DNA from 3 places in the Paenarthrobacter nitroguajacolicus genome. Region 2 is predicted to be linked to each of the others. Evidence: riboswitches for the same ligand, from Rfam matches in the RefSeq annotation. Region 2 holds a riboswitch; each other region holds the start of a gene.
What was found. Region 2 has a riboswitch for S-adenosylmethionine ahead of KCX59_RS14320 (aminotransferase class V-fold PLP-dependent enzyme). Riboswitches for the same ligand answer to the same signal wherever they lie in the genome.
Positions count from the first base shown of each region.

Region 1 (10,229 bases), 1.4 Mb from region 2:
TCATGGTTCTCGGAGCCGCAGAATCACCGGTCCTGTCTTTCGACGTTGGCGGGACGGACATCAAGGCTGGTTTGGTGGACGCCCGTGGAACCGTCCTGGGCATGCGCCGCGTCCCTACACCGCTGGATCCGGCCCGCCCCGGCGAAGCGGTCCTGGACAGGCTAGCTGGGCTTAAAGCCGAGTTGGCCTCGGAGTTTCCGGAAGCCCCCGCCAAGGCAGCAGGCATCATCGTCCCCGGAATCGTGGACTCCGTGGCCGGAGTGGGTGTCTACTCCGCCAATCTTGGATGGCGCAACTTCCCGTTCAAAGCCGAAGCCGAAAAGCGGCTCGGCATACCCGTCGCGTTCGATCACGACGTCCGGTCCGCTGCAGCTGTGGAACACAGCTTTGGCGGTTCCAAAGAGTTCAACGATGTTGTGGTGATGGTGGTGGGAACCGGTATCGCTGCAGCTGTGTTCTCGGGCGGCAAGGCCGTTACCGCAGGGGGATTCGCCGGGGAACTCGGCCACGCCCAGGTCCCGGACCCCGACGCCGGGCCGGACGCCACAGGCTCCACCATCCTGGAAGCAGTGGGCTCAGCAGGCGCAATTGCCAAGCGTTACCACCGGGCATCGGGAAACCCTGTGGACGGTGCACGAGGTGTGTTGCTCAGGGCAAGCGCGGGAGATGCGCTGGCCGCACGTGTTTGGGCCGATGCTGTTGATGCCCTGGCCTTCACTATCTGTCAGTGCGTGAACATCATGGGAACAGAAGCCGTGGTGATCGGCGGAGGCCTCGCTGAAGCAGGCGACGAGCTGCTCGAGCCACTCCGTAAGCGGGTTGACGCCATCCTGGACTTCCAGCGCAGGCCCCATCTCATCCGTGCCCAACTGGGGCAGGACGCCGGCTTGCTCGGCGCGGCACTGAACGCCCGGGCACTTTTGCGAGGCACACGATGAAGCGAGCCAACGTGAACCGCATTATTACCGTCACTCCGAATCCGGCCATCGATATGACCTACACCGTCCACGGAATCACCGAGGGCTCCAGCCACCGGGTACCCACGCCCTTGAGCCGTGCGGGAGGCAAGGGCATCAACGTAGCCCGAGTAACCCACCAGTTGGGGTACCCCGTGCTCGCCATTGCGCCCACCGGCGGTGCGGCAGGGCAGACCCTCGCAGCCGAACTGTGGACCAGCGGCGTGCCGCACACCCTGGTGGGAGTCGCAGCTGAAACCCGCCGCAGCATCGCGCTGGTGGACACCGTTGCAGGGGAAACGTCCATCTTCAACGAGGAGGGCCAGGCCCTTCTGCCGGATGACTGGCGCTCACTGCGGATCGCCGTAGTGGAGGCCGTGAGCGGGAACCGAAACCTGCCGGCCTCCGTTCTGGTCGGTTCGGGAAGCCTGCCGCCGGGCGCTCCCGCGGACTTCTACCCGGAACTGGTGCGCCTGGCCCACGACGCCGGTATCCCGGCGATCATCGACACCTCCGGCCCCGGGATCATCGCTGCGGCCAAAGCCGGCGCCGACATCCTCAAACCAAACCATCACGAGCTGGCCGAAGCAACGGGCGAGTCCAGCCTTGAAGCAGCCGCCCTCGCCCTGATCGACATGGGTGCCCGCACGGTCCTCGTCAGCGCCGGCGCGGACGGCATGCTCGCCTTCGACCACGCCGCCCCGGGCGGCTACTGGAGCGCCCGCTTGCCGGAAGCGCTCAGTGGCAACCCCACAGGGGCAGGCGACGCCGGTGTGGCGGCTGCCGCCGTCGCACTCGCCGAAGGCATCACCGAGCCCCGCGAAATCCTTCGCCGGGCCACCGCATGGTCGGCCGCGGCCGTGCTCATGCCTGCCGCAGGTGAAATTTCGCCGCGGTACCAGGAACTCCAGGACCAATTGATCGTGACATGGAAGGAGACCCGGTGACCCTGGTCAACACTCGGGAACTCATGGACAGGGCCGCCGACGCGGGAACAGGCCAAGGTGCGTTCAACATCATCCACATCGAAACTGCCGAGGGCCTGGTGGCAGGGGCCGAAGCGGCCGGCGTCCCACTGATTCTGCAGATTTCCGAGAACTGCGCCAAGTACCACGGCGGACTCGAACCCATCGCTTCGGCAGCCCTGGCAATCGCGCGCTCCGCCGCTGTACCCGTTGCCCTTCACCTGGACCACGCAGAATCCGAAGATCTCGCGATCGCCGCCGTGGACCTTGGTTTCGGTTCCGTCATGTACGACGGCGCCCACCTGCCGTACGAATGGAATGTGGAAGTCACGCAGCGGGTGGCAAAGTATGCCCACGAGCGCGGTGTCTACGTGGAAGCCGAGCTTGGAAAAGTGGGTGGCAAGGACGGAGCCCACGCTCCCGGTGTCCGAACAGACCCCGGCGAGGCCCACTCATTCGTTGAGGCAACCGGCGTGGACGCGCTCGCCGTTGCTGTCGGCTCCTCCCACGCCATGACCGAACGCAGCGCCGCGCTGGACCTGCACCTCATCACCAGACTGAAGACCGCGGTGGGAAAACCACTGGTCCTCCACGGCTCCTCCGGTGTGACAGATGACATGCTCATAGCCGCTATCCGTGCGGGTATGACTAAGATCAACGTATCCACACATTTGAACGGGTTCTTCACCCGCGCCGTCCGTGAGTACCTCGATGCCAACCCTGCAGTGGTGGATTCCCGGAAGTACATCAAGGCCGGCCGGGATGCCCTTGTGCTGGAGTCCGCACGTATGCTGACGCTGTTCGCCAAAGCGAATTAGCTGGAAACCCGCGAAAGGCTCGTCATGACCCGCACCGATCGGCTCACTGCCATACTCGACCTCCTGGCCGAGTCCGGCCATGTGGAAGTCGAGGACATCGTGACCCGCCTGGGCGTCTCACCTGCCACGGCCCGCAGGGATCTCGACAGCCTTGCCAAGCAGCGGCTGCTCAGCCGCACCCGCGGCGGCGCCACTACCGGGTCCGTAGCCTACGACCTTCCGGGCCGCTACAACAGGGACGACCACGCCGTGGCCAAGCAGGAAATCGCTCTGGCAGCGTCTGCGCTGATCCGTCCCGGTGCTGTGATCGGGCTCAGCGGTGGCACCACCAACACGGCGTTGGCGCAGCTACTCTCCACCCGCGAGGACCTCAACGCGCCGTCCCACACGCCCACGCTGACCGTGGTCACCAACGCCATCAACATCGCTTCCCAGTTGGCGGTGCGGCCGAACATCAAGATCATGGTCACCGGCGGGATACTCAACCCCCGCTCCTACGAGCTGGTGGGTCCGTATACAGACGTCATCATGCAAAAAGTTGCCCTCGATATTGCGTTCATCGGTGTCAACGGCGTCGACCCGGACCTCGGCCCCACCATCACCGACGAAGGCGAAGCCATGGTCAACACGGTGATGGCACGCCGTGCCACCGAGTCCTATGTGGTGGCCGACTCTTCCAAAGTGGGCCGCCGCTCCTTTGCCGCAATGGCAGGCTACGACTTCAGGCACCTCATCACGGACTCCGGCATCAGTGCCGAACATAAAGCTGCGTTCGAGGCCAAGGGCACCGAAGTCATCGTCGCACCCGCCGGCTGAGACCCGCCGGCTGAGCTGGAAGGGCTAGAAGCGCATCCTCGGTGCGTGCAGCACTGAGTCGTCTACCTCCCGGGGCACCCACTGGCTGAACGGTATATCCAGGCTGTACTGGTCGTCGTCGTTCTTGATCAAGGTCCGCAGTTCGGCGTTGTCCGGGTTGTTGAGTGACTCGAAGTACTCCACCGTCCAGTGGAACCATCGCATGCAGAAAAGGCGCATGGTCAGCCCGTGTGTGACCAGGAGCGTGTTTGGTGCGTAAGTAGGCTTCTGCCAGTGCCGGTACAGCGTCTCCATGAAGGAAGACACCCGGTCATAAACGTCCGAACCGGACTCGCCCTCGCGGAACCGATAGAAGAAATGGCCGTAGAGGTTGCGCAGTTCCTTTTGGTCCTCGATCTCCCCGGCGATCTGGAAGTTGGCCCAGTCCTGCTCGCGAAGCCTGGGTTCCTCAATCACCCGCTCGATCAGGGGACCGAGGTTCATGGCTTCGAGGGTCTGGTACGCGCGCAAATAGGGGGAGACGTAGACGCAGACCTGTTCTCCATCGAGCTTGCGGCGCAGGTCCTCCCCGGCAATCCGGGCCTCCTCCACTCCGCGCTCCGTCAGCGGGATCCGGTAGTCCGGCACGCGGTTGTAGATGGACGTGTCGGCATTCGCGGCAGACTGGCCGTGCCGGATCATGAAGATTCTCTCAGGGGCACCCATCCCACCAAGCATAGGGTGGGTATATGTTCCTCGCTTCCCGTCGCCGGCTGCGCGCCGAAGTACTTATTGTGCTGGGCCTGTCCTTGGGCCAATCAGCCGTCTACTCCGTAGTTCAGCTGCTGGACAAGATGACGAGGGCACCTTTGGCGGATGCCACGTCAACGCTGAACAGGTCCCAAAGCACGCGTGAGTACTTCGACCTCACCTACCAATTGCTGGACATTGTGTTCGCTTTGGTGCCCGTGGCCTTGGTGTTCTACTTCCTGTCCACCCATGCACCTGGCGGCCGGGCAGACGGGGGCGGCTCGGCGTTCGCCCGGCTTGGCTTCAATTTTGCCCGGCCCGGCAAGGACCTTCTCCACGGTGTTGGCCTGGCCGCTGCGATCGGCATCCCCTCGCTCGGCCTGTATGCGGCCGGTCGTGCGCTGGGAATCACCACTGCAATTGTGCCCAGCGGCCTTGACGCTTACTGGTGGACGGTGCCGGTGCTGGTCCTTTCGGCCATGCGCCATGCGATCGTGGAAGAAGTGATCGTGGTGGGGTACCTCATGGACCGCTTCGGCAAATTCGGGTGGAGCATGCCGGTGGCCATTGTGGTCAGTGCCGTCCTGCGGGGAAGCTACCACCTGTACCAAGGCTTTGGGCCGTTCATAGGGAACGTGGTCATGGGCTTGCTGTTCGCGTGGATCTACACCAAGACCAAGCGGGTAATGCCCTTGGTGATTGCCCACGCACTGTTGGACATCGTGGCGTTCGTTGGATTCAGCCTGTTCGGCAAGGCAATGGGCCTGGGGTAGAGGTCCGTTAAAAGTATCCGGCCGCCATCGGTGGGTGACGTCGTTGGCACCCGCTGATGGCGGCCGAAGCTTAGCCCGGACATGATTGACTCCGGACATGGCTGACCGGGGCCGGGACCAGCCCGGATGGATTGGATCGGTCAGATGGTGACGGCTCCGGAGGCGGTTTCGAAAGTTACAGCGAGGATGCCTGGAGTGCCGTGCGGTGCCATCCACTGGACGGCGACATCCTCAAGCGGCTTCTCCACTGGTTCGCCCAACCATTCGGTGACGCGTTCAGCCGAGCCCGCAATGGTGAGGCTGGACATCTTGACGTCGCTCTCGTAGATCCTTGACGGGTGCAGCGAGGGGTCGCCCTCCCACTTGAGCAGGTAGGGCACTTGGGGATCCGCGATCAGGCCGAGGATGCCAATCTGCTGCCACACCAGTTCGCGTCCGTCGGGGAACTTGCGGTTGCCCGGAACAGCCGAGCGGCCAAGGCGGTCTTCGAACGGTGCAAGGTCGTCAACGGCGACGCACCAGCCCATCCATCCACCACCGGCAGCCGAACGGGCACGGACGGCCTGGCCAAAGGGTGCTTTGTCGGAAGCGGGGTGGTCCAGGACCTCCACCACTTCCAGGTACTTGTTATCCGCAAGGGGAATGATCATGTTCCGGGTACCGAAGCGCGGGTGCACTCCGCCCCGGACAGCGTCCACTCCCAATGCCGCGGAAATTCGTTCGGTAGTGGCCAAAAGGCCATCTCGTTCACAGGCGTAAGAGACGTGATCCATGCGCATGGCTTCATCTTGGCACTTTGTGATCGGGGTCTCAGCTAAGTCAAGCCTAACTAAGGTGGGATGTGTATAACCGGTGGTAGGGGGCGTCATGAAGGGACGCGGGAAGACCGAAAGATTCCACAGGCGTCACAAAGCTGTCTTCGCCTCCGGACAGTTCCTAGACTGGCCCCAGCTCACACCGCTTCACCTTGCCTGCCAAACCCATGCGTCACGAACAGGAGAACTCCATGTCCCAAGGATGGTCTTTCGAAACCCGCCAGATCCACGCCGGCCAGGAGCCTGACGCCGCCACAGGAGCGCGCTCGCTTCCGATCTACCAGACCACGTCCTTCGTGTTCCCCAGTGCCGAGAGCGCCGCCAATCGCTTTGCCCTGGCCGAGCTGGCTCCCATCTACACCCGAATCGGCAACCCGACGCAGGATGCAGTGGAGCAGCGGGTTGCGAGCCTTGAGGGTGGCCTGGCTGCCCTCTTGCTCAGCTCCGGACAGGCTGCCGAGACGTTCGCCATCCTGAATATCGCCGAGGCGGGCGACCACATCGTAGCGAGCCCGAGCCTGTACGGCGGCACGTACAACCTGCTGGCGCACACGCTGAAGAAGTTCGGCATTTCGGTCACGTTCGTCGAGGACCCGGACAATCTGGACCAGTGGCGTGACGCCGTCCTGCCGAACACCAAGTTGTTCTTCGGCGAGGTCGTCTCCAACCCCCGCCAGGATGTCCTGGACATCGAGGGCATCGCCCGCACCGCACACGCGGCCGGCGTTCCCCTCATTGTGGACAACACCCTGTCCACGCCTTACCTGATCCGGCCCATCGAGTGGGGAGCGGACATCGTGGTCCACTCCGCGACCAAGTACCTGGGTGGTCACGGTTCGGCAATCGCCGGTGTGATTGTGGACTCCGGCAACTTCGACTTCGGCAAGGACCCGGACCGCTTCCCTGGTTTCAATACCCCGGACCCCAGCTACAACGGTCTGGTCTACGCCCGGGACCTCGGCAAGGACGGTGCACTGGGCGCGAACCTCTCCTACATCCTCAAGGCCCGAGTCCAGTTGCTTCGCGATCTCGGCTCTGCCGTGTCCCCGTTCAACGCCTTCCTCATTGCCCAGGGCCTGGAGACCTTGAGCCTGCGCGTGGAACGCCATGTTGCCAACGCCACCAAGGTGGCCGAATGGCTTGAAAACCACGACGACGTCGAATCGGTCGCCTATGCGGGCCTGCCGTCCAGCCCGTGGTACGACCGCGGCCGGAAGTACGGACCCAAGGGCACGGGCGCCATTGTTGCCTTCAACATCAAGGGCGGCGTCGAAGCCGGCAAGCGCTTCGTGGACGGCCTGGAGTTGCACTCGCACGTTGCCAACATCGGTGATGTCCGCTCGCTGGTCATCCACCCGGCGTCGACTACACACAGCCAATTGACGGTGGAACAGCAGGTCGCTGCCGGCGTCAACCCCGGCCTCGTGCGCTTGTCCGTGGGCATTGAGCACGTTGATGACATCATCGCCGACCTCGAAGCGGGCTTCCGGGCCGCCAAGGGCGCCTAACGCGCGGCTTAGAGTCACAGCCCGGCTGCCGCCCGCGTCGACGATTATTCGCCGGGCGGCAGTTCCGGGTGCTCGTTCGTGAACGAAGACGCCCTAAACCGTCACACTGTTGTCACATTCTTCGCCAGAACCACCCTGCATTTCCTAGACTCTTCGTATTAGGTCATGAGTGCCAGCACACAGCCCCGGCTTGCTGGCCGGCAACCCTCCTACGCGGTGGGGTGCCCCGGGTGAAGACCTGGCCTGTTCGCACGCAAGGCGACGGGCAAGCGCGAGGTTAAGGTGTCAAAGGAATGACCATTACTGCTACAGCCCTTCCCAAATCCGGAGAAGAAGACGGAACCGTCAAGTACGCCGGCATCGGGCCGTTGGAACTTGAGGCCGGCGGATTCCTCCCCGATGTCGTCCTCGCTTATGAGACCTGGGGGCAGCTGAATGCCGATGCCTCCAATGCCGTCCTCATCCAGCATGCGCTCACGGGCAGCACTCACGTAGCCCGTGGAGCCACCGACGAGGAAGGTTGGTGGGAGCAACTCGTTGGGCCGGGTGCCACCATCGACACCAACAAGTTTTTCGTCATTTCCATCAACATCGTGGGCGGTTGTTATGGCAGCACCGGCCCATCGTCAGAAGCACCGGACGGACGTCCTTGGGGCTCACGTTTCCCGTTGGTCACGCTGCGCGACAGCACGGAGGCTGAGGCGCGCCTCGCCGATGCCTTGGGAATCGATGCCTGGCACGCCGTGTTGGGCGGTTCCATGGGCGGCGCCAGGGCCCTTGAATGGGCTGTTACGTTCCCCGACAGGGTCAAACGCTGCGCCGTAATTTCGGTGGGCGCCTACAGTACGGCCGAGCAGATTGCCTTTGCTCAAGCCCAAACCTTGGCCATCAGGCAGGACCCGAACTTCAAAAACGGTGACTATTACGGCGGCACTGCACCTGAACATGGTTTGGCACTGGCCCGACGCATCGCCCACATCACTTACCGCTCAGCCTTGGAGTTGGATTTCCGCTTCGGCAGGGAAGCCCAGCACCAGGAGACACCACTCGCTGCCGCGGTGTTGGGGGAGCGTGGCCGCTACCAGGTGGAAAGCTATCTGGACCACCAGGGAACGAAGCTGGTCCGCCGTTTTGATGCCAACAGCTACATCGCCATCACCGAAGCCCTGATGTCCCACGACGTCACCAGGGGCCGCGGCCCGCTGGAACAGGCGTTGTCGCGCGCTACGGCTGAGTTCTTCGTGGCGGCGGTGGACAGCGACAGGCTCTACTTCCCTGCACAGTCGCGGGAACTTGCCGCGGCGCTACCTGGGGATGTGCCGGTCCACCTCATTGAGGCTCCGATTGGTCACGACGGCTTCCTCACTGAGATCGGCCAGCTCTCGGCACAACTCCGAGAATCATTCTTCGCCTAGCCCTAGCCGTTCATGATTTCGCCGCGCTGCTTCATGTAATCCTCCATGGCGATCTCGCCGTTGCTGAACTTCGTGTCCAGCTCCGCCAACTTGCGGGCGCGGAATCCCTGCGGCTCCGAAGCGCCCGCTGAGGGGAACGGTGCCGGGGATGAAGGGTTCGACGGCGGCCCGGCCTGCGGTGTCGAAACCGCGGGGCGGATGACGGTCGGCTCGGAAGGGTACCCGGGGTAATTCTGACCTGGGTAACCCTGCGTCGGGTATCCCTGACCTGGATAATTCTGCTGCGGGTAATTCTGTGGGGGATACCCTGGTCCGGGCAGATTCTGCTGTGGGTAGCGGGGGTCGCGGAAGTTATTGTCCTGGATCCGACGCGCCCGGGAGCGGTTGTACATGCGGATCCCGAGTGGAATCAGCCAAGAGCAGACGATGATCCAGAAGATCAGATTGTTCACAGTGCAGGCCTCCTAGGTCTCATCCCAGCTTAGTCCTGACCGGCAAAACCACTGCGGCTGCTTCAGACCAGCTTGCTCTGCATGCCCAGGAACCGGCCGTAGCGATCCACCTCCGACTGCAGGGCCTCCTGCTCTTTTGCGGTGGTGGGCCGGTTCATTCGGACGTCCACTTCGCAGGTTCTGCCGGAGAAGCCATGGCGCCACCATCCGGCCAACCTGCCGTCCAGCAGGACCACGTGCATGGGTCCGTTGTCCTCGGGGAAGATGGGCGCCGTGCCACCAAGGAAGTGCCGGGACTGTGAGTAGCCCATCACGTATTCGTCGTAGCACTGGATAAGGTCGACGCGGGGAAGCCCGGGATCCTCGGCGGGCGAAGGATCGTTACCACTCGCGAGAGCGTCCGCTTCCTCGGAAGCCAGATAAAAGTCGAAACCATCACACTGCGCCGCCCCCAGACTCCCGGGGGACATGGCACCCGCCACCTCGATTCCCCGCTTTACGTCTTTCATGGTCAACCCGGACCACGCCGCACAGTCCTTGACCGTGGCGGGTCCCCGGCTGGTGAAGTATCGGAGTGCCAACCGTCCAAGAGCCTGTTCGCGGCCTTCGGCGGTCAGAGGCTTAAGAGCCGAACCGGGTACCCGTTCGTCGAACAGGGCATACGTTTGTTTCAGGGCGCCGCCTGCGGAACGGACGGGTGAGCCGCTGACCAGGACACCGCTGATTTCCGCGTGCATGAGGTGGTAGATGAAGCCCAGGCCCTTGCTGGGAAATCCGGACTGTCCCAGGACTTCGGCCAGTTCCTCGCGCGTCTTGTGGGCTCCATCGGCCACAGCGGCGGCGAGGATTCGGCCGCTCTTGGCAGCGGAGTCGTCATCGATTCCTGTTTGTCGGTACATGCCTTTGTTGCCTTGGTGGAGGCGATCAGCGGACAACGCCATCAACCAGCCAAGATCGTCCCGATGCACGAAATGCCACGTGG
Region 1 covers NZ_CP073234.1:1,577,179-1,587,407, forward strand. Annotated here, with positions in the region: gene KCX59_RS07635 (ROK family protein) at 3-938, shown strand; gene KCX59_RS07640 (1-phosphofructokinase family hexose kinase) at 935-1,903, shown strand; gene KCX59_RS07645 (class II fructose-bisphosphate aldolase) at 1,885-2,739, shown strand; gene KCX59_RS07650 (DeoR/GlpR family DNA-binding transcription regulator) at 2,764-3,555, shown strand; gene KCX59_RS07655 (histidine phosphatase family protein) at 3,580-4,260, opposite strand; gene KCX59_RS07660 (CPBP family intramembrane glutamic endopeptidase) at 4,284-5,057, shown strand; gene KCX59_RS07665 (VOC family protein) at 5,198-5,836, opposite strand; gene KCX59_RS07670 (bifunctional o-acetylhomoserine/o-acetylserine sulfhydrylase) at 6,064-7,380, shown strand; SAM riboswitch class IV at 7,542-7,658, shown strand; gene metX (homoserine O-acetyltransferase MetX) at 7,674-8,795, shown strand; gene KCX59_RS07680 (hypothetical protein) at 8,798-9,247, opposite strand; gene KCX59_RS07685 (winged helix DNA-binding domain-containing protein) at 9,310-10,229, opposite strand, start outside.
Region 1: linked by a shared signal. The riboswitch ahead of metX (homoserine O-acetyltransferase MetX) and the one ahead of KCX59_RS14320 (aminotransferase class V-fold PLP-dependent enzyme) in region 2 are both predicted to bind S-adenosylmethionine.

Region 2 (10,229 bases):
GAGGCTGGCAGACGACCTGCGGGAGGACATCCGGGCAAATATGCGTGGCCTGCGGGCAGATCTTGCGGCAACAGCGGAGGCTGCGCGCACCGGCGCCTCTTCGGCTGCTTTTCGGAGCAGGACGGCGGGCTACACTCCCGAAGGCCAGCGAATCCTCAAGGAAGCTGAATTATTGGTTCAGTCCTTCAGGGACGACCTCCGTGTCGAGCTACGCCAACACGGCGCCTCGCAGCCGCTGACGCCTTTGGCACTGGAAACCGTTCGCACAGTTTTGGACCAAGCCCGTATCTCGATCAGGAATTCCCTGCAAAGCTAACCACCTGGCTGGCTCCGAAATACCCCAACACCCGCCCGGTTCGCGGCGCAGCACCCGGATGTGCGAAACTGGAGGGCAGCTTTATTGAGTATCAATCCTTGAAGGAGGCCAGCTATGAGCAAGCGTGCACGTAAGCGTCGTGACCGTAAGCGCGGCGGCGCGAACCACGGCAAGCGTCCCAACACCTAAGCCATCGGCTTAGCGTCACAGGCTTAAAAGCGAAGGCCCCGGAAACCATGCGGATTCCGGGGCCTTCGATGTTAAACCCTATGAGTGGAATGAGAGCCGAATCAGGCGTCCACAGGCTTGATGGAGTGAATCCTGTCAAGGATGGAGTTTTTCAAGTTCTCCGGCGCGGACTCAGTGCATGATCGCTTGACCATGGTGCGAATGAGGCACTCAAGGTCATACTGCTCGGCGCACTCCTCGCAGGAGTCCAGGTGCTGCTTGATCTCAGTTAAGTCCTCGCGGGTCAACGCACCGTCGAGGTACTCGTAGATCCGCTGCATTCGCGTATCGTCGCAATCGCCCAATCCCTGGCAGTCGCTCATTTCTCTTTCTCCTGATTGTTGCTTCCGGCCGCGGCCTGATCTTCGGTTTGGGCCCTGAAGCCCCGTTCGGCGGCGTAATCCGCCAGCATGTCCCGCAGCATCTTCCTGCCGCGGTGCAACCGTGACATGACCGTGCCGATCGGGGTATTCATAATTTCTGAAATTTGCTTGTACGCATACCCCTCAACATCCGCGAAGTAGACGGCCAGCCGGAATTCCTCAGGGATCGACTGCAATGCGTTCTTCACGTCGGAATCAGGGAGGTGGTCAAGGGCCTCAGTCTCCGCGGACCTTAAACCAGCCGAAGTATGCGACTCTGCCTTGGCCAACTGCCAATCCTCGATCGTGTCCGAGTTGGACTGCAGCGGCTCACGCTGCCGCTTCCGATAAAGGTTGATGTACGTGTTGGTCAGGATGCGATACAACCAGGCCTTGAGGTTGGTCCCCGGCTTGTACTGGTGAAAAGCAGAAAACGCCTTGGTGTAAGCCTCTTGAACCAGGTCTTCAGCATCGGATGGGTTGCGTGCCATCCGCATGGCTGCCGAATACAGCTGGTCCACGTACTGCATGGCGTCGCGCTCAAAGCGCGCCCGCCGCTGTTCTGGAGTTTCCGTAGCAGGATCGACGTCGGTTACAGCCGCCGCGTCGTCCGCGCCGGTTGCCTGGTACATGGCCGCTGCGGCCGGTTCAGTGGTGCTCATCGTTGCCAAGTCTACTGTCAGCTGCCGGGATTCCGGCTGCATCCCATACGCAGGCTCCGGTAGAACCAACCGGTCCTTAACCAAAGTCAAAAAACCAACTCCGTTCAACAGGCGGCAAACACGATGCCGCAGTCCGGTCTCCACCGCACCTGAAGTTCACAACGGCTGCTGCTGGGTAAATATTCCGCAAAAGTGCAAGACTAGAGCAGACTGCACCCCTTGAACACAACACTTATCAAACTAATGTGGCAAGCCATCCAGGAGGCAAGACATGTCTGTTATCCGTTTTCTCGCACGTCCCATGCTCGCGTCGAGCTTCGTCGTCGCAGGGCTGGATAAGCTCAGGAACGCGGACGACACTGCGAAGCAACTCTCGCCAGTCCTTCGCCGTGCCTCGGAATCCCTTCCCTTCAAAACTGATGAAAAGACCCTGGCGCGCGTCATCGGCGGGGCGCAACTGGGCGCCGGAGCCTTGCTCGGGCTCGGCAAGCTCTCCCGTTTTGCCGCCACGGTCCTGGCTGTGACGTCGGCTTTGAACTCCTACGTGGAGTGGCGGTCCGCCGATATCAGCACCAAGGAAGGCCGAAGTGCCCGCAAGGCCCAGCTGCTGAAGAACATTTCCCTCACGGGTGGTGTGCTTCTGGCCTCTGTTGATACCGCGGGCCAGCCGAGCATCGCCTGGAGGGCCGAGCACCTGGCCGCCGATGCCAAGAAGGTGACGGGCAAGCAGATCAAGCGTGCAGACAAAGCAGTTCGCAAGGCCGTTGACAACGCAGTTGGAGCATAAGGAAGCATGACCGGTACCACCGCCGCAAACACCGAATCAACCAAGGCCGCCACCATGCTGCCACTGTGGCCGGCCCCGTACGCCAAGGGGCCCGTGGACGCAACGGTGACGGTCCCTGGTTCAAAGTCGCTGACCAACCGGTTCCTGGTGTTGGCCGCACTGGCGGATGGTCCTTCACGGCTGCGGGCTCCCCTCCATTCCCGCGACTCTGCGCTCATGATCCAGGCCCTCCGGCAATTGGGGGCAAGCGTCACCGAGGTATCCGGGGACGGCGCCTTCGGACCGGACCTGGAAATTACGCCCATGGATCCCGCCGCAACAGGGGCTGAAACGGCAATTGACTGCGGGCTGGCCGGAACTGTCATGCGGTTCGTCCCCCCGTTGGCTGCGTTGCGTACGGGCGTCACCGTCTTCGACGGCGATCCCCACGCCCGCAACAGGCCCATGGGAACCATCATCGAAGCGTTGATCGCCCTCGGCGTGCCAGTGGCAGCAGACGGCGGCAGGACGCCGTCGTCCCTTCCCTTCGCCGTAGAGGGAAACGGCCAGGTCCGGGGCGGCCACCTTGTTATCGACGCCAGCGCCTCATCGCAGTTCGTTTCCGCGTTACTGCTGGTGGGTGCCCGCTTCGTTGATGGCCTGCATCTGGAACACGTGGGCAAGCCCGTCCCCAGCTTGGACCACATCACCATGACCGTGGAAGTCCTCCGCAGCGTCGGCGTCGTCGTGGACGATTCCGTGCCCAACCACTGGCGGGTCTCTCCGGGACCCATCCGCGCTTTTGACCAGCGGATCGAACAGGACCTCTCGAATGCAGGACCTTTCCTCGCCGCTGCGCTGGCCACACGCGGCACCGTCCGCATCCCCAATTGGCCGGCCGGGACCACACAAGTGGGCGACCAGTGGCGCACCATCCTGACCACCATGGGAGCAGAAGTAACTTTCGAAAACGGGACACTGACGGTGACCGGCGGAGCAGAAATCAAGGGTGCCGACTTCGACGAAACAAGCGAATTGGCACCCACTGTGGCCGCCCTGTGCGCATTGGCCAGCGGCCCCTCCCGGCTGACCGGTATTGCCCACCTCCGCGGACACGAAACGGACCGGCTCGCCGCGCTGGTTGCCGAAATCAACAGCCTCGGGGGCGACGCGGAAGAGACCGCCGATGGCCTGGTTATCCGCCCGTCGGCCCTTCACAGCGGCGTGGTCCACAGCTACGCAGACCACCGCATGGCCACTGCCGGGGCCATCCTGGGGCTCGCCGTCGAAGGCGTACAGGTTGAGGACATCGCCACGACATCGAAGACCATGCCGGATTTTCCAAAGATGTGGGAAGCAATGCTGCAGCCAACTGATGCCAACACCGATCTTGATGAGGCCAGCAACTAACCATGGGCCGTGACGCACGCTCCTGGGACGAATCCGACGTCCGGATCCGTCCCAGCAAAAAAGGATCCAGGCCACGCACCAAGGATCGCCCCAGCCACGATGACGCCGTAATAGGCAGGATCATCACAGTGGACCGCGGACGGTACAGGGCAATTGTTGGCGAAGATTCCGCCGACGAACGGATCGTTATCGCAGCCCGCGCCCGCGAACTGCGACGCAACCCCGTTGTCCCCGGCGACTTCGTCGCATTGGTGGGTGACGTCTCCGGGTCTCCCGATACCTTGGCGCGCCTGGTCCGGGTGGAAGAGCGGAAGACCCTCCTTCGCCGGAGTGCCGACGATACGGACCCCATCGAACGGGTGGTCGTGGCCAACGCCGATCAGCTCGTGGTGGTTGTTGCGGCGGCCAACCCGGAGCCACGCACCGGATTCATTGATCGCGCCTTGGTCGCAGCGTACGACGCCGGCATCGAGCCGTTGCTGCTCATCACCAAGGCGGATGTGAAGGACCCGGCGGAACTCCTGGCCAATTACCTGAGCTTGGATTTTCCCGTAATCATCAGCCGGACCGCTGACTCCGAGGCCGGCGGCATCGATGCCCGTTCCGATGACGGACTATCAGCCCGGCTGGACAAGGTCGCCGTATCCCAACTCCGCTCGCACCTGGGTGGAAAAGTCACCGTCATGCTCGGTCACTCCGGCGTTGGCAAATCCACCATGGTTAACGCGCTGACAGGCGCAGAGCGCGCCACTGGGGGCGTCAACGCGGTCACGGGCCGTGGCAGGCACACATCATCCTCGGCTTTGGCGTTGAAGCTGGACGATGCACCGTCCGGCAGCTGGATCATCGATACTCCCGGAATCCGCTCCTTCGGCTTGGCGCATGTGGATCCGGACCGGATACTGCACTCGTTCCCGGACCTTGAGCCCGGCACCGAGACCTGCGACCGCGGCTGCAAGCACGGTGCCACAGCCACTAATTGCGGGCTGGATGCATGGGTAAACGATGGCCATGCCGGGCCATCGGGAGTGGCCCGGTTGGCCTCCTTGCGCCGATTGCTGGGTGCAGACCCAAGGCTCGAAGCGAAAGAGACCAAGGAACTGGGCACCGTCAACTGATTCGTTGTCTGCTTCACGTCCCCAATGCAGCGAACGATTCAGGATAGTTTGGTGGCATGACCCATCCCGTTTCCACCTACAACGATGACCTGCGCCTGGCCCACGTCCTCGCCGATTCAGTCGACGCCCAGACCATGGATCGCTTCAAGGCACTGGACCTGCAGATCGAAACCAAGCCCGACCTCACACCTGTCACTGACGCTGACAAGGCCGCAGAGGAAGCAATCCGCGGTCAACTGTCCCGCTCCCGTCCGCGGGACGCGGTCCTGGGCGAGGAGTTCGGCAGCAGCGGTCACGGTTCACGTCGCTGGATCATAGACCCCATCGACGGGACCAAGAACTTTGTCCGCGGTGTCCCGGTGTGGGCAACGTTGATCGCCCTCGTGGATGAGGGGGAACCTGTGGTGGGCGTAGTCAGTGCGCCTGCACTAGGCAAGCGATGGTGGGCTGCGAAGGACATGGGCGCCTACATGGGCCGCTCCCTGGCCTCGGCAACGCGGCTCAAGGTGTCCAACGTTTCCCGCCTGGCCGACGCCTCCATGTCATATTCCAGCCTTTCGGGGTGGAAGGAACGCGGCAACCTGGATGAATTCCTGGGGCTGACGGAAGACATCTGGCGGACACGCGCCTATGGTGATTTCTGGTCGTATTGCCTCGTGGCAGAGGGGGCAGTGGATATCGCCTGCGAGCCTGAACTGAACCTCTACGACATGGCAGCACTCGTCCCGATCGTCACCGAGGCAGGCGGCCGTTTCACGTCCTTGGAAGGCGAAGACGGTCCGTTTGGCGGTAACGCCCTGGCCACCAACTCGATCCTGCACTCCGAGGTCCTCAAGCGCCTCAACCCCGGATTGGACGACCTTCTCTAAACCTATCCACGCCTGGCCAACCAAGCAGCAGGCGGAATTTTCGACGGCGGTTGGCCCCCGTAGGGGGTCTCCGCCGTTTTTTATTCGGCGAAGAAGGGATTTCGCATTCGACGTAACAAAGGGCTTAACAAAAGGGAGCGGCTTTGGAAGCCTCCCCGGACGTGCCTTAGCCTTTTTTACAGGTCACGAGTGCCAGCGCTAAACCCCGGTTTGCTGGCCGGCAACCCTCCATTCGCGGTGGGGTGCCCCGGGTGACGACCCGGCCGGTCCGGAACGGATGCGGCAAGCGCGGATCCCCCTATGGGGGTCCCTCTTGAGTGAGGTTCCATGAGCACTGTCACGTTCAACTCCAACATCATTCCGTCCTTTGTTGAAGAATCCACAGCAGAGACGATAACCGCTGTGCGTCCGCTTGCCGCGGTCACTGGCGCTGAGCTTCAGGCTCCCCTGATTCAGGGTGGCCACGTCCGCTACGCAAACTTGGACTACGGCGCATCGGCCCCGGCCCTGACCGTCGTTTCGGCCTACCTCAACGAGGTCCTGCCCTACTACGCCAGCGTTCACCGGGGCGCCGGGTACGCCTCGCAAATCAGCACGTCGGTGTACGAGAACTCGCGGAACATCGTCCGTGATTTCGTCGGCGGGCGTGCCGATGACTCAGTGATCTTCACACGGAACACCACTGACTCGTTGAACCTCCTGGCCGGATGCCTCCCGCAGGTGGATGGCCGATTTGCGGGCGAGGTCCTGTACTTGGACATCGAGCACCACGCCAACTTGCTTCCGTGGCAGGGAGTCCCCCACCGCAGCGTCGTCGCGGCACCAACCCTGGCCGAAACGGTGGACAAGCTCGAGGCCGAACTTGCCCAGGGCGGGGTCAGCCTGCTGGCTGTTACCGGCGCCTCGAACGTGACGGGGGAGATTCTTCCCATCGCCCGCCTTGCTTCGCTTGCCCACGAATACGGCGCAAGGATCGTGGTGGACGCTGCGCAGCTCGCACCTCATCGCCGGATCAACATCACCGAGGCGGACGTCGACTACATCGTCTTCTCCGGACACAAGCTCTATGCCCCCTTCGGTGCGGGTGTCGTGGTGGGTCGTCCGGACTGGCTCGACGCCGGCATACCGCACCTGGCCGGAGGCGGCGCGGTACGTGAAGCGCGCCTGGACTCAGTGAGCTGGGCCGCGGGCCCGGCGCGCCACGAGGGCGGCTCCCCCAACGTGCTGGGCGCCGCGACACTTGCCCGCGCCACCCAAGTCCTCGCAGGGCTCGACCAGGACGCGTGGCACGCCCACGAGTCCGCCATCCGCTCGTACCTGGTGCAGGGCCTGGAGGCCATCGATGGCGTGACCGTCCACAAGATCTTCGCTGACTCCCTGGACACCATCGGTGTGGTCAACTTCTCCGTTGAAGGATTCGACGCCGGACTGGTTGCGGCTTATCTTGCGGCCGAGCACGGCGTTGGCCTCCGCGATGGCCGGTTCTGTGCCCACCCGCTCCTCAAACGCCTCGGGCTCCCCTCCGGATCCCTGCGCGCCAGCTTCGGCGTCGGCTCCCGGTTGGAGGACGCCACCAGGCTGCTCGCAGGTATCGAAGGACTCAAGCGCGACGGACTGGGCTGGGACTACGTGGTGGACGAGGGCCGTTGGGTTCCTGCAAATGACCATCGCAGCTACCCCGAATGGGCCCCGAACACTCCCGGCACTGCGGGCGCAGCTCCCTGCACTGTTGACTAGGAACACTGCGGTAAATTCATAGGGTACTTTTAGTGACCCTGTGAAGGAGCTTTCGTGGCCCTGCGTTCACCGGCTGCCGCCAGCGGACAGCCACGTACTCCCGGACCAGCGGGGCCGCGTGGTCCAAGGCTGGATGCTTCCCGCCGGCATGAACTCGGTCAGAGCTTCCAGGACGGCGGCGAACACTATAACCGCGTGCGACCCGGCTACCCCGCCGATTCCGTGGACTGGCTGGTTCCTCCGGGGACGAGGTCCGCGGCCGACCTCGGAGCTGGCACAGGAAAGTTCACGGCACTCCTCGTAGAACGCGGCCTGGCGGTCACCGCCGTCGATCCTTCCACGGACATGTTGGAGCAATTGCGAAAAGCCTACCCCCACGTCAATGCGCTGGAGGGAACGGCCGAGGCAACAGGACTGACGGACTCAGTATTCGACGTCGTCAGCGTTGCCCAGGCCTGGCACTGGTGCGAGCCCCTCGCAGCGAGCACGGAGATCGCCCGGATCCTGCGGCCTCATGGGATCTTGGGACTGATCTGGAATCAACTGGACACTTCAGTCCCGTGGGTTCACCGCCTTTCACGCATCATGCATGCAGGCGATGTCCACAAGCCCGGATTCCGGCCAGTCATCGGCCCGGAGTTTGAAGGTTTGGAAAGTCATCTGACCCGGTGGGAGGATGCCCTGACGCCGGAGGACATCATGGAACTGACCAAGTCGCGCAGCTACTACCTCCGCGCCAACGACGCCACCCGTGCGAAGGTCATGGGCAACCTGGAGTGGTACTTCTACGACCACCTCGGCCATGTCCCTGGTGAAACCATCGGGTTGCCCTACATGACGCAGACCTGGCGGGCAGTCAAGGTTCAAGGTACAACGCCACGGTAGGCTTGGGGTGTGAAGACCAGTACGCCCTCATCCTCGATCGAGGACTACGTCAAGGTCATCTACTCCTACACGGAGTGGCAGGACAAACCAATTACGTCGTCCCAGCTTGCCCAGCGCCTGGGAGTGGCTAACTCCTCGGTGTCTGAGATGGTGCGCAAGCTCAAGGACCAAGGCCTGGTTGATCACCAACCCTACAGTGCCATCAGGCTGACCCCTCAAGGTATGCGGCTCGCGCTGTCCATGGTGCGCCGGCACCGGTTGATTGAGACGTACTTGGTGGATGAACTCGGCTACAGCTGGGACGAGGTCCACGACGAAGCCGAAATGTTGGAGCACGCCGTGTCCGATACATTCATTGAGCGGATGTCGGCCAAGCTTGGACATCCTGTCCGGGACCCACACGGAGACCCGATTCCTTCGGAAGATGGTTCGGTCGACTTGCCGCACGCTTACCGAATGATTGAACTGGATCAGGGCCACTCAGGCAGGATCACGCGAATCAGCGATGAGAATCCGGACCTCTTGCGATACCTCGCCTCTGAAGAAATTTCCTTGGACGCGCCCGTTGAAGTGGTGGGCCGCAAACCCTTCGGCGGAGCTTTGGTGGTGCGCATCGGCAGCGGCGCTAAAGGCCGCGAGTTCGACCTCGCGGACGAGGTCACTTCAGCTCTCTGGGTTCAAAGCGCGGAGACGCACGAAGGCTGCATCCTTCCAGCCCGGTAAGCCCGATCCCGACAAGCCCAGGCCCCATTGAGCCCAGGCGCGCTTTAGGTCAGCTGGGCTGCCCGCTCGCACCGCCGTCGTCGGACGCGGTATGAGGTTCGCTGACGGCGGCCGCCGCAGCTTCCTGCACAGGATTCCGGATGCCGACGGCGGACGCCAGCGCCCCGAACAGGAACAGGCCCGCTGTCACAAGCAGAGCGTTGTACAGTCCGTCCCGGGTGAAGGCCGGCCCCACAATCACCCCTGCGAAGGCGATGGAGATCAGACCCGCAATACGGGCAACAGCGTTGTTCACGGCTGAACCGATCCCGGCCTCCTCCGAGGGAACAGCGCCCAGAATGGCAGCCGTAAGGGGCGCAACCAACGTCGCCAGGCCAAGGCCAAAGACAATCTGCCCCGGCAACACCTGCGTCCAGTAGTTGAGCGGCTCCTGGACAGTCAATGACATCAGGAAGCCCGCACCGCACAGTAGAGGGCCCACCGTCATAAACCATCTGGGACCGTACTTTCCCGCGAGACCACCAAAGTAGGACGCACCCAGCATCAGGATGACCGTGCCCGGAAGCAGCGCCAGGCCCGCCACGGTGGCGCCCATGCCGCCTACCTGCTGCAGGTAAATGCCCAACACGAAGAAACCCAGGGAGATCGCGGCATAGATGGCCAGAGTGGCGAGATTACCCCAGGCAAAATTACGGATACTGAAGAGTCGCAACGGCAACATGGGCTCAGCAGTCCGGGCCTCGTGGATGAGGAACAGAACCATGGCAACTACACCCACCAGAAGCGGAGCCCATACCTGGGCACTGCCCCATCCCATCCTCCCCTGTTCGATGAAGGCATACACTGGCCCGCCCAAGCCAACCATGGCCAGGAAAGCTCCCAGGTAGTCGATGCTTTTGCTCTTGTCCCTCGCCGCATCCGACGACCGCAGGCTTGCAAGCATTGGCCAGATGGCAACAGCAGGGATGACATTGATGAAGAAGATCACCCGCCATGAGAGCAAGTCGACAGCAATGCCGCCGATCAGCGGACCCACAATAGCCGCAGCGCTCGTCCAACCCGACCACTGCCCGATGGCTTTTGACTGCGCCGGGCCGGTGAACGACGAGATGATCATGGCGAGCGAGCTCGGAACAAGGAGGGCGCCGGCGAT
Region 2 covers NZ_CP073234.1:3,009,779-3,020,007, forward strand. Annotated here, with positions in the region: gene KCX59_RS14280 (PadR family transcriptional regulator) at 1-316, shown strand, start outside; gene KCX59_RS14285 (50S ribosomal protein bL37) at 431-505, shown strand; gene rsrA (mycothiol system anti-sigma-R factor) at 607-867, opposite strand; gene KCX59_RS14295 (sigma-70 family RNA polymerase sigma factor) at 864-1,658, opposite strand; gene KCX59_RS14300 (DoxX family membrane protein) at 1,840-2,355, shown strand; gene aroA (3-phosphoshikimate 1-carboxyvinyltransferase) at 2,362-3,744, shown strand; gene rsgA (ribosome small subunit-dependent GTPase A) at 3,747-4,862, shown strand; gene hisN (histidinol-phosphatase) at 4,919-5,731, shown strand; SAM riboswitch class IV at 5,913-6,026, shown strand; gene KCX59_RS14320 (aminotransferase class V-fold PLP-dependent enzyme) at 6,059-7,468, shown strand; gene KCX59_RS14325 (class I SAM-dependent methyltransferase) at 7,529-8,353, shown strand; gene KCX59_RS14330 (metal-dependent transcriptional regulator) at 8,363-9,076, shown strand; gene KCX59_RS14335 (DHA2 family efflux MFS transporter permease subunit) at 9,126-10,229, opposite strand, start outside.

Region 3 (10,229 bases), 1.1 Mb from region 2:
GTGGTGTAAACCTCGTCGTTGGGGATCCTCAGGAAACGGTCCACGACGGCGCGGTCGAAAGCCTTGGGCCATTCAGCTTCGGGCCAGGAGTTGCCCACGCCGTCCACCAGGATCTCGCCGGGATGGCCGCCGCTGTAGGCGGAGCCGTAGGGGTCGGCACCAACAACTTCCACGTGCCCGCCGGGTCCTGAGGCAGTCACTCGTTCCTTCAAAAACCGGCCGTTCCCGCTGATGGTCCCGCCGGTGCCTATCCCCGCTACGAAGTGGGTCACCAGTCCACCTGTCTGTTCCCAGATCTCGGGCCCGGTGGTTTCATAGTGCGCGGCCGGATTGGCAGGGTTGTCGAACTGCATGGGCCGCCACGCGCCGGGCGTCTCGGCGGTAATCCGCGCTGCCACGGCGCGGGCGTTCTCCGGCGATTCCGACGGCGCATTCCAGTCCGTGAGGATCACTCGGGCGCCGTAGTTGTGCAGCGCGGCAAGCTTCTCCTCGGAGATCGTGTCGCCCGTAACCACCACCACCGGGTGTCCGGTCAGGTGTCCGATGAGGGCGAGTCCGATCCCGGTGTTGCCCGACGTACTTTCCACAATCGTGGCGCCCGGTTGCAGCTCACCAGACCTTTCCGCCGCCCGAACCATACTTAGTGCGGTGCGGTCCTTGATGGAGCCACCAGGGTTTTCGGACTCGAGCTTGATGTGGATGGTGCTGCCCAGACCGTGACCCAGTGATTCCAGCTTCACCAGCGGGGTGTTGCCCACTTTGTCCAGGACTGAGGCGTCCAGCCCGTCCGGAATCGGGACAGCCGCGTGCACACCCTGTTTGCGGATCGCTGTACTCACCACGGTTCCTCCCCTGTCTCCAAAAATTCCCTGGTTACGGCATCCCGCAACTCCACACGCGCACGCGCCACCAGGTCAGGAGCCGACGGCCGGTCGGCAAGCACATCGGCCAGTCTTCCCACGACGGCGCCCGTCCCCTTTCCGAGCGGCTGCGCGGCTCCCGCTTCAAGCAGCAGGTACGACGCCGTCAACGCCTCGATAACCAAGAGCTTTTCGGCAGCCTCCAACGACTTTTCGAGCTGCTGCAGGGCAAGCGGGGCAAGCGTCGAATGGTCCTCGACGTCGGCAGAAAGCGTCGGCGCCCCGAGCGTCGCCGGTGCGGCGAGGAACTTGAGTTCGGCCAACAGTCCAGCGGCCGAGTACCAGAGCAGCCCGGGAAGTTCTTCTTGGGCCAGACCTTCCCCGGAGGATGCCGCCTGCAGGTGGCGGGCCCGGATAGCCCGTTGTGGTGGGTACAACTTGGCGATGCGACGTTCACTGGAAATCCCAACGTGGGCCAAAGCCAGCCGCAGGCCCTCGAAGGCGAGAGCCAGTTGCATCGGTTGGAAGTTCCCGCCGGACATCATCTGCCCGGAGTCGAGATCGACCAGGGGATTATCGCCGCGGCCGTTTAGCTCCACTTCCAACGCAGTACCGAGCTGCTTCACCAGGGATCGAAATGCCCCGTGCGTCTGGGGCGCGGCCCGGAACGATAACGCATCCTGCACCGAAACTTCGGGACGAACATCCTCCAGCCACCCACCGCTCAGAAGGCGGCGAACAGCGGCAGCCGACTCCCGCTGCCCGTCCACCGCCTTGGCCGCCTGGATTGCCAGCGAGAACGGGCTGAGGTTCCCGCCGCCGTCGTACCTTGCGATCGTCTCCAGGGAGAGGGAAAGTGCGACGTCGGCCAGTTCGGCCAGGTGCCGCAACCGCACCAAGGCGAGAGTTCCTACACCCACCGAGTACGCATTGGCACTGACCAGGGCCAGGGCCTCGCCCGGCGCGAGAACAAGTGGCTGGAGACCGGCGTCGGCGAGCGCTTTGGCGCCGGGGATCAGCATGCCATCCGCGTCGAACGCTTCGCCCTCGCCCAAAGCAACAGCGGCGACGGCGGCAAGTTGGGTCAGGTCTGACGAGCCCACTGAGCCTTCCCGGGGGATGGCGGGGAAGACTCCGCGGTTGAGCAATTCGGCGTAGAAGACTGCTGTTTCGGGTCGCACGCCGGAACCACCGCGGCTGAAACCGATAAGCCTGGCAAGGATTACGGCACGGGCAGCAGCCCGGTCAAGATACGTGCCCACACCGCTGTTGTGATACCTGACCACCTGCACCTGGTACGCCAGGAGCGACTTCTCCTCCACCGCCGTATCCCGGCCTGACCCTAGCAGTGTGTTGAGACCGTACACACGCTTTCCGGAGGTCGCGGTGAGCTCCACTAGTTCCCTCGACTTACGCATCAAAGTCAACGCTTCCTGGTTGAGTTCCACGTCAAACGAGGGATCTTCGGCGGCCAGCGCCACGTCCGATGCCAGCACCGGAGCCGCACCGATCAGGAAGGTTCGCGGTTCAGCCGACACCATCAGAAGTCCAAGAGATTTTGCCGGAAACCACCGTTGCCGTAGCTCTTCCTCAACAGGCCACGGCGCCGCAGTTCAGGGGTGAGTTTGTCCAGTACACCGTGCACGGTCACAGGGTCCACGAAGCCGGAGAAGAGGAAACCGTCGCCACCCACTTCAGACCCTGTCGACTCCAAGTAGTCGGCGATTTCGCCAACCGTACCAATGATCGAATCACCCGCTCCTCCGCTGCGGGCCTGCAGGATCTGTCTCAGTGTGGAGCCCGGAGGGGCCGCCTTGGCGAAATGCTCCAGCGTCCCTTGGTTGCTGTTGGTGCTCAATTCGGGCAGCGGAGCGTCGAGGTCGAACTGTTTGAAGTCGATCACTGAAAGGTAGGAGATGGAGTTGAGTTGGCTGTCGATGTCGCGTTGGGTGAGTTCACGCCTCTGTGCCCGCAACTCCTCTGCCTCTGCCGTGGAACCAACAATGGTGGGCTTCAGGACGAAAAGAACCTTGACGTCGTCGGGATTGCGGCCTGCTTTTGCAGCTTCCGCGCGGATGGAATCCCGGTAGGACTTCATCCCGTCAGCACCGCGTGCCAAGGCAATGGCCACGTCGGCATGCCCACCTGCGAAGGCCTTACCCCGCGGCGACGCACCAGCTTGCACCAGGACGGGTTCTTCCGGCAAAGGCGCAGTGTTCAGCGGACCCCTGACCTTGAAAAAGTCGCCCTCATGGTTGATAGGGTGCACTTTGCTGTGGTCCGCGAACACCCCTGCCTCAACGTCCTCAAGCACAGCGCCAGGTTCCCAACTCCGCCAGAGCCGCCTGACGACGTCGACGAATTCCTCCGCTTTCTCGTACCGGAGGTCGTGTTCGATCTGCTGGTCCAGCCCGTAGTTCTGGGCGGCGAGGTCGCTGCCGGACGTGACTACGTTCCAGCCGAGCTGCCCTTCTGAGAAGTGTTGCAGCGTGGCCAGGAGCCGGGCGGCAGTGAAGGGCGGGTAGAAGGACGCGCTGACCGTCGGGACGATCCCCAAATGCTCCGTGGCTGAGAGAAGGTACGGGACCAGCGCCAGCGGATCATGCTTCGGAGCAAACGACGCGTGCGCCAGGGAGACCTCGGCCGTGCCGCCGTAAGTGTCCGGGACGGTGAGGGAATCCTCGATGATGAACAGGTCCAACCCGGATTGTTCAAAGGCCCGGACAGCCTCCTGGTACAGGGCGGGTTTCTTCCAGTCGTAACCCAGGCTGTACCCGGGCGTCCCCCAGCCTTGGACACCAAAACCGTGTCCCACGAACCATCCAAAATGCAGCATGGGCTTGAGTGTAGAACTGCTCTGTCCGTTCACCGCGACCTGATTTCATGCGAAGTTACAGGGGGTCGTACTGCGTCAATTATGCTCCCGGGGCGTCACATTTGGGCGGGACTGATGACGGTCCGGATTTTCCACATACGGCGGTCGCATAGTTTCGAAAACAGCATGGGTCGGGAATGATCGCTGTATGAGTTCACCCACCCGATCTTCCGCCAAGTCTTCCGCCAAGGACCGGCTTTCGGGCGTCTGGGCGCTCAAGGGCTACAAACGCGAATGGCTCCGGCACGACGTCGTGGCAGGTGCTGCCCTCTTCGCCCTGCTGGTACCCGCCGGTATGGCCTATGCGCAGGCGGCCGGCCTTCCACCGGTCACCGGTCTCTATGCCACCGTGGTCCCGCTGCTGGTTTACGCGTTCGTAGGGCCTTCCCGCATCCTGGTCCTCGGCCCCGATTCTGCCCTCGCCCCCATGATTGCCGCGGCAATCGTGCCGCTGGCAGCGGGTAGCAGCGAAAAGTCGGTGGCATTGGCAGGGCTCCTGGCAGTGCTGATCGGGGTACTGATGTTGGCCGGTTCGGCCCTCAAACTCGGGACCATCACAGGACTGCTCTCCAAACCCATCAGGCTCGGATACCTGAACGGAATCGCGTTGTTGGTGGCGTTGTCGCAGCTGCCGGCGTTCCTGGGGATAGAGGCCGACGGCGACATCTGGCAAAAGCTTGCGAAGGTCACCACCGGGGTGCTGGGCGGCGAGGTCAACATCACCGCGCTGCTGCTGGGCGTGGGTTCGCTGGCGCTGATCTGGATTCCCCGGCTGCTGAAGTGGAAAGTGCCGGGTGTGCTGCTGGCGGTGGTCGGCTCGTGCGTCGCAACGGCCGTTTGGAGCCTCAACGACGACGTCAAGGTCACCGGAGTCCTGCCGCAGGGCCTCCCGATGCCCGCGCTCGGCGGCATTGGCTGGGCGGACGCACTCACCCTGCTTCCCGCTGCGGCAGGGATCGCCCTCATGGCGTTCGCGGACACCGGCGTCCTGTCCCAAACATTGGCAGCCAAGGAAGGCAAGAAGGTCTCCGGCAACAGGGAAATGGCAGCACTTGGGGCAGCCAATGCTGCCACGGGCCTGCTGGGCGGATTCCCCATCTCCGGCAGTACATCGAGGACCCCTGTGGCTGTGGACGCTGGTGCCAAGTCCCAGATGACCGGCGTGGTGGGTTCGGTGCTGGTGCTTGCTTTCATGCTGCTGGCTCCAGGGGTGACCGAGTACCTTCCGTCCGCCACCTTGGCCGCCGTCGTGATTGCCGCAGCGATAGCCCTGGCGGACCCGGCCGGCGTCCGGCGCCTGTTGAGCCTGAGCCGGAGCGAATCCGTAGTGATGTTGGCTGCGTTCCTGGGCGTCCTTACAGTGGGCGTGCTCCAGGGAATCGTGGTGGCCATAGCCTTGGCACTCTTGGACTTCGTGCGGCGGGCCTGGGATCCATACCGAACAGAACTCGGTGCCGAAGAAGGGCTCCCTGGGTACCACGATCTTGAACGACACCCCAACGGCGAACGCATCCCCGGGCTCCTGATCCTCCGCTTCGATGCACCGCTGTTCTTCGGCAACGGGCAGGTTCTTGCAAGCTTTGTCCGGGAACAACTGGACGAAGCTTCGGATAATATCTCCCACGTCATCCTTGCGGCGGAACCCATCACAGGCATCGACACCACGGCCCTGGACGACCTCGTCACGCTGGATGAATGGTTGGCCCGCCACGGTGTGGATCTGGTGTTCGCCGAACTCAAAGGACCTGTCAAGGACAAGCTGATCCGCCTCGGAACGGCAGCACGTTTCACGCCGGACCACTTCTTTCCTACAGTCGGCGCTGCCGTCCGCACGCTCAGGGACGAAGAGTGAAACGGCCGCCGATTACGCAACATGACGGCCGCCCCACCACTCGCAAGTGCGGCCGGATGCCCGTGGATGTTACGTTTTTCTTGAGTAATGAGTACCAGCGCAAAGCCCTGACTTGCTGGTCGGCAACCCTCTCTCCGGCGGGGTGCCTCAGGTGACTACTCGGCGTATCGACAATTCGTACTGCAAGCGTGACTGAGGAGCACCAGCTATGCCTGAACCCACTGAAGAAAAACTCTCCTACCGCCTGGTGACAGGCCCGGACACCCGCGACTTCTGCGAGCGCATCCACAATGCCCTCGCCGAAGGTTACGTCCTCCACGGGAGCCCGGCAGCTACGTTCAACGGCACGGACGTCATCGTTGCCCAAGCCGTTGTCCTGCCGACCGCGATCGCCACAGCGGATGCCGCAGTGGCCAATGCCGTTGACCAGTTGGAGAACTACGACGACGAAGAAGCGTTCGAGGGCCACGCATGAGCTACGCAGGTGACCTGACCCCGCACGACGCGTGGGCAAAACTTCAAGACGGTGCCATCCTGGTTGACGTCCGGACCGAGGGCGAATGGGCCCACATTGGAATCCCCGACACCAAAGCTACCGAGAACGACCCCCTGTTCATCCAGTGGAACTTGGCCGGCGGAATTCCGAACTCCCGCTTTATTGAAGACCTTCAGCAACAGGCTCCCGAGGACGACGGCGTTGAGCTCGTTTTCCTATGCCGTTCCGGGCAACGCTCCATCTCGGCGGCCATCGCCGCAACCCAGGCCGGCTTCACTGCCTACAACGTCCTGGAGGGCTTCGAAGGCGAACCGGACCGCTACGGTGAGCGCACCGTCAATGGTTGGAAGAACCGTGGCCTGCCGACGAATCTGGGGACCGAGTAAGTGACTTTCAATCCCGACGCCGCCGGCTGGAGCCCTGACACCCAGGCCGTCCGCGGTGGCCTTGACCGCACCAATTTCCAGGAAACGTCCGAACCTGTTTTCTTGAACTCCGGTTTCGTCTACGAATCCGCTGCCGCCGCCGAACGTGCCTTCACCGGCGAGGACGAGCGATTCGTCTACTCCCGTTACGGCAACCCGTCCGTGGCCACGTTCCAGGAGCGGCTGCGGCTGCTCGAAGGAACCGAGGCGTGCTTCGCGACGGCGTCCGGCATGTCTGCAGTCTTCACCGCCCTGGGTGCCTTGCTGGCTGCCGGTGACCGTGTGGTTGCTGCCCGCTCGCTGTTCGGCTCCTGCTTCGTGATCCTCAACGAGATCCTTCCCCGGTGGGGCGTGGAGACGGTCTTTGTTGACGGACCCGACCTTGAGCAGTGGCGCGAAGCCCTGTCCGAGCCCACCACCGCGGTGTTCTTCGAGTCACCGTCCAACCCCATGCAGGAGATCGTCGACATCGCTGCCGTCAGCGAACTGGCCCATGCCGCCGGGGCGACTGTCGTCGTCGACAATGTCTTTGCCACTCCCCTGCTGCAGCGCTGTGGTGAGCTGGGTGCAGACGTGATTGTGTACTCCGGCACCAAGCACATCGATGGCCAGGGACGAGTCCTTGGCGGCGCGATCCTGGGCACCAAGGAATTCATCGATGGTCCGGTCAAGCAGCTCATGCGGCACACTGGCCCGTCACTGTCGGCGTTCAATGCCTGGGTGCTGACCAAGGGCTTGGAGACTATGGGACTGCGAGTGAATCACAGCTCGGCTTCTGCTCTGAAGATCGCAGAGTGGCTCGAGCAGCAACCCGCCATCAGCTGGGTCAAGTACCCGCTGTTGAAGTCCCACCCTCAGTACGAGCTCGCTGCGAAGCAAATGAAGGCCGGCGGTACTGTGCTGACGTTCGAGCTGCTTCCTTCGGCCGGGCGTACAGCCAAAGACGCTGCATTTGCCTTGCTCGATGGCCTCCGTGTCATCGATATCTCCAACAACCTTGGCGATTCCAAGTCCCTCATCACGCACCCGGCAACCACCACCCACCGGGCCATGGGGCCTGAGGGCCGTGCGGCCATCGGGCTCTCCGATGGTGTGGTTCGCCTGTCTGTCGGGCTTGAAGACGTGGACGACCTCATCCTGGATCTGGAGAAGGCACTCAAACAGGTCTAACCTTGCTGCCATGAGCGGGAACCATCCCTATCGCCGTGCCGGATCCGTGATCGTTGCCGGCACGGCGGTGTGGTTCGTCGGGATTTCGCCGGTCTCACGTGTCTACATCACCCCCGATGACGCCGAACGCCTCCGCATGCTGCAAGCCGGCCAGCGCGGCTGGATCACAGGTCAGCACATTACCGCGGCCGGGACCGTCGCAGTGCCAGTGGGATTCGCGGCGTTCGCCCGTGCCATTCCAGCCCTGGGAGCTCCGCGCACGAGGGCGAAGAAGTGGGCCTACGCCGCTGCGGCCGCGCTGCTGGCCGGTGCACCGTTCTTCGTCTCCAGCGTTGCCCGGCGGGCTTCCGACATTGAAGGGTTCGCCTACCGCCGCGGTTCCAGCGCTCCGTTCCTGGCGTATTCCGGGCTGCATATTGTGGCGTTGGCTGCGCTCGGCGGGAGCCTTCTTTCTTTACCTGCCAAACGGTGGATCGGGGTCACGGCTGCGGCCGCCGCACCCATCTACGGAGCCGTCCTTCTGGCCAAGAAGGACATCCCACCGCTCTTTTTCTACCTCGTGGAGGGGACCGTCGGAGCCTACCTGATGGCCTGGGAAGAGCCGGCACCCGACAAGCCTATGGCCGCCTGACCCGGGTCAGCATGGGCGAGGGTTCCTTATGGGCATCGGCGGCGGCGCCGCGCACCGTCACCTTCGCAGCATGCGCGACGACGGCGGCCAGGGCTTCGTTGGTGGGCGGACTTCCCGTCTGGGTTTGCCCGTCGCGCTGCCTTTTGTTGTAGCGTTCAGCGGCTTCCAGTTGTTCGTGGGCACCATTGCCCCGCGCCAGTAAGTCCGAAATCCCGGCTTTGACGAGTTCCAACTCATTTTGGTCGTCCAGGACCGGGCTCAGGTAATCAACCAATGCCCACACGACGTCCGCCGCTGGCTGAGGTAGGAAGTCACCGAAGTCCAGGAGATCTCCGCGCAGACCCGAATTGCTGGCCTGCCAACTCGCCATCCGCAGGAGTGCCGTAGGCACCGCGGTGGGTTCCACGCCGTCGAGCATTTCCAAGGAGGCCGTCTCCACCAAAGCCCTCACCAGCACCGCCATGAGGCCCGCGTCCTCAGCGCGGAGGCAGACGTCGGCGACCCGGACCTCAACAGTGGGGTGGTTCCTGGAGATGCGGGCGTCAAAGTAGATCATGCCTTCATCCATGATCACGCCCGTTTCCAGGAGGCGCTTCACGATGCGTCGATAAGCAGTAAGGGAGCCAAAGACGGAGGAAGGGCCGGACGTCGGCCAGCGGTTCCAAGCTTGTGTGCGGTAGCTGTCGAAACCAGTGGGAAGCCCCCGCCAGTAAGGCGAGTTGGCGGTTAGGGCTGTCAGGACGGCGAGTTTGTCCCGGATGTGGTCCAAAACCACCACGCCTTCCTCGGGCGACTCCACCGAGGTGTGCACGTGGAATCCGCACGTCAACTGCTCCGTGGCAATGATGCCGAAGCGATCCAGCATTGCGGCATACCGGGGGTCCGGAGTGGTGTGCGTATTCGAGGCCAAGGGAGACGTGGCGATTGCGGCAACCCGCGCCCCATGCTGCCGTGCGGCCTCGTTGGCCATGGCCCGGCCACGGCGGATCTGTTGCAGGATCTCGCCGTAACTATGGCATGGGCGGGTCTGTGTCTCGATCTGCTCCAGTTTGAGCTCGTGGCTGAGGCCCGTGGCAGTGCGGGGTTCATCGTGGCCCGCAAGGAGCGCGTCGGCGAGGGCCAGGGGCTCGCCCGTCACAGGATCGACGATGAGCAGCTCTTCCTCAACCCCGAAAGTGCGCATGCTCCATTCTGCGTCAGGAGGGCTGGTGAGGACAGGGCTTGTGCTTCCGGGACTTTTCGCACCCGTTCCCGCCATTCGCACCAGAGTTACTTGGAGCATATGGCGGGAACGGGCGCGCCGAAAAGGAAGAAAGGGTGCGCGGCCGGCCAGCAGCAGCCCTAGTCCTGGAAGTACTCGATCTTCGCACCTATCGTGTTCAGGCGCTCGGCGAGGTCCTCATAGCCGCGCTCGATCACGTAAATGTTGCGAAGCTCGGAGGTTCCCCGGGCCGCCAACATTGCCAGGAGCAGGCAGGCCGCAGGTCGCAGGGCCGGCGGGCAACCAATTTCCGCGGCACGCCACTTGGTAGGCCCATTGACGTAGATCCGGTGCGGATCCAAAAGCTGCACTTGGGCGCCCAACTTGTTGAGCTCCGTCAAGTAGATTGCACGGTTCTCGTAGACCCAGTCGTGGATCATGGTCTGGCCCTCGGCATTGCCTGCAATCACCGCAAAGAACGGCAGGTTGTCGATGTTCAGGCCCGGGAACGGCATCGGGTGGATCTTGTCCTGCGGCGCGCGGAGTTCCGAGGGCTTGGTAGTCACGTCCACCAGCCGGGTACGCCCATTGCGAGCCATGTACTCGCCGGAGATTTCGAGGTTCTGGCCCATCTGCTCCAGGGTGGCAAGCTCGATTTCCATGAACTCGATGGGAACCCGTCGGATGGTGACCTCGGAGTTGGTCACGATGCCTGCGGT
Region 3 covers NZ_CP073234.1:4,155,044-4,165,272, forward strand. Annotated here, with positions in the region: gene KCX59_RS19595 (PLP-dependent cysteine synthase family protein) at 1-842, opposite strand, end outside; gene KCX59_RS19600 (aromatic amino acid ammonia-lyase) at 836-2,401, opposite strand; gene KCX59_RS19605 (NtaA/DmoA family FMN-dependent monooxygenase) at 2,401-3,729, opposite strand; gene KCX59_RS19610 (SulP family inorganic anion transporter) at 3,884-5,587, shown strand; SAM riboswitch class IV at 5,671-5,782, shown strand; gene KCX59_RS19615 (DUF1737 domain-containing protein) at 5,796-6,062, shown strand; gene KCX59_RS19620 (rhodanese-like domain-containing protein) at 6,059-6,469, shown strand; gene KCX59_RS19625 (O-succinylhomoserine sulfhydrylase) at 6,470-7,678, shown strand; gene KCX59_RS19630 (hypothetical protein) at 7,689-8,309, shown strand; gene KCX59_RS19635 (glutamate--cysteine ligase 2) at 8,296-9,492, opposite strand; gene KCX59_RS19640 (UDP-N-acetylglucosamine 1-carboxyvinyltransferase) at 9,651-10,229, opposite strand, start outside.
Region 3: linked by a shared signal. The riboswitch ahead of KCX59_RS19615 (DUF1737 domain-containing protein) and the one ahead of KCX59_RS14320 (aminotransferase class V-fold PLP-dependent enzyme) in region 2 are both predicted to bind S-adenosylmethionine.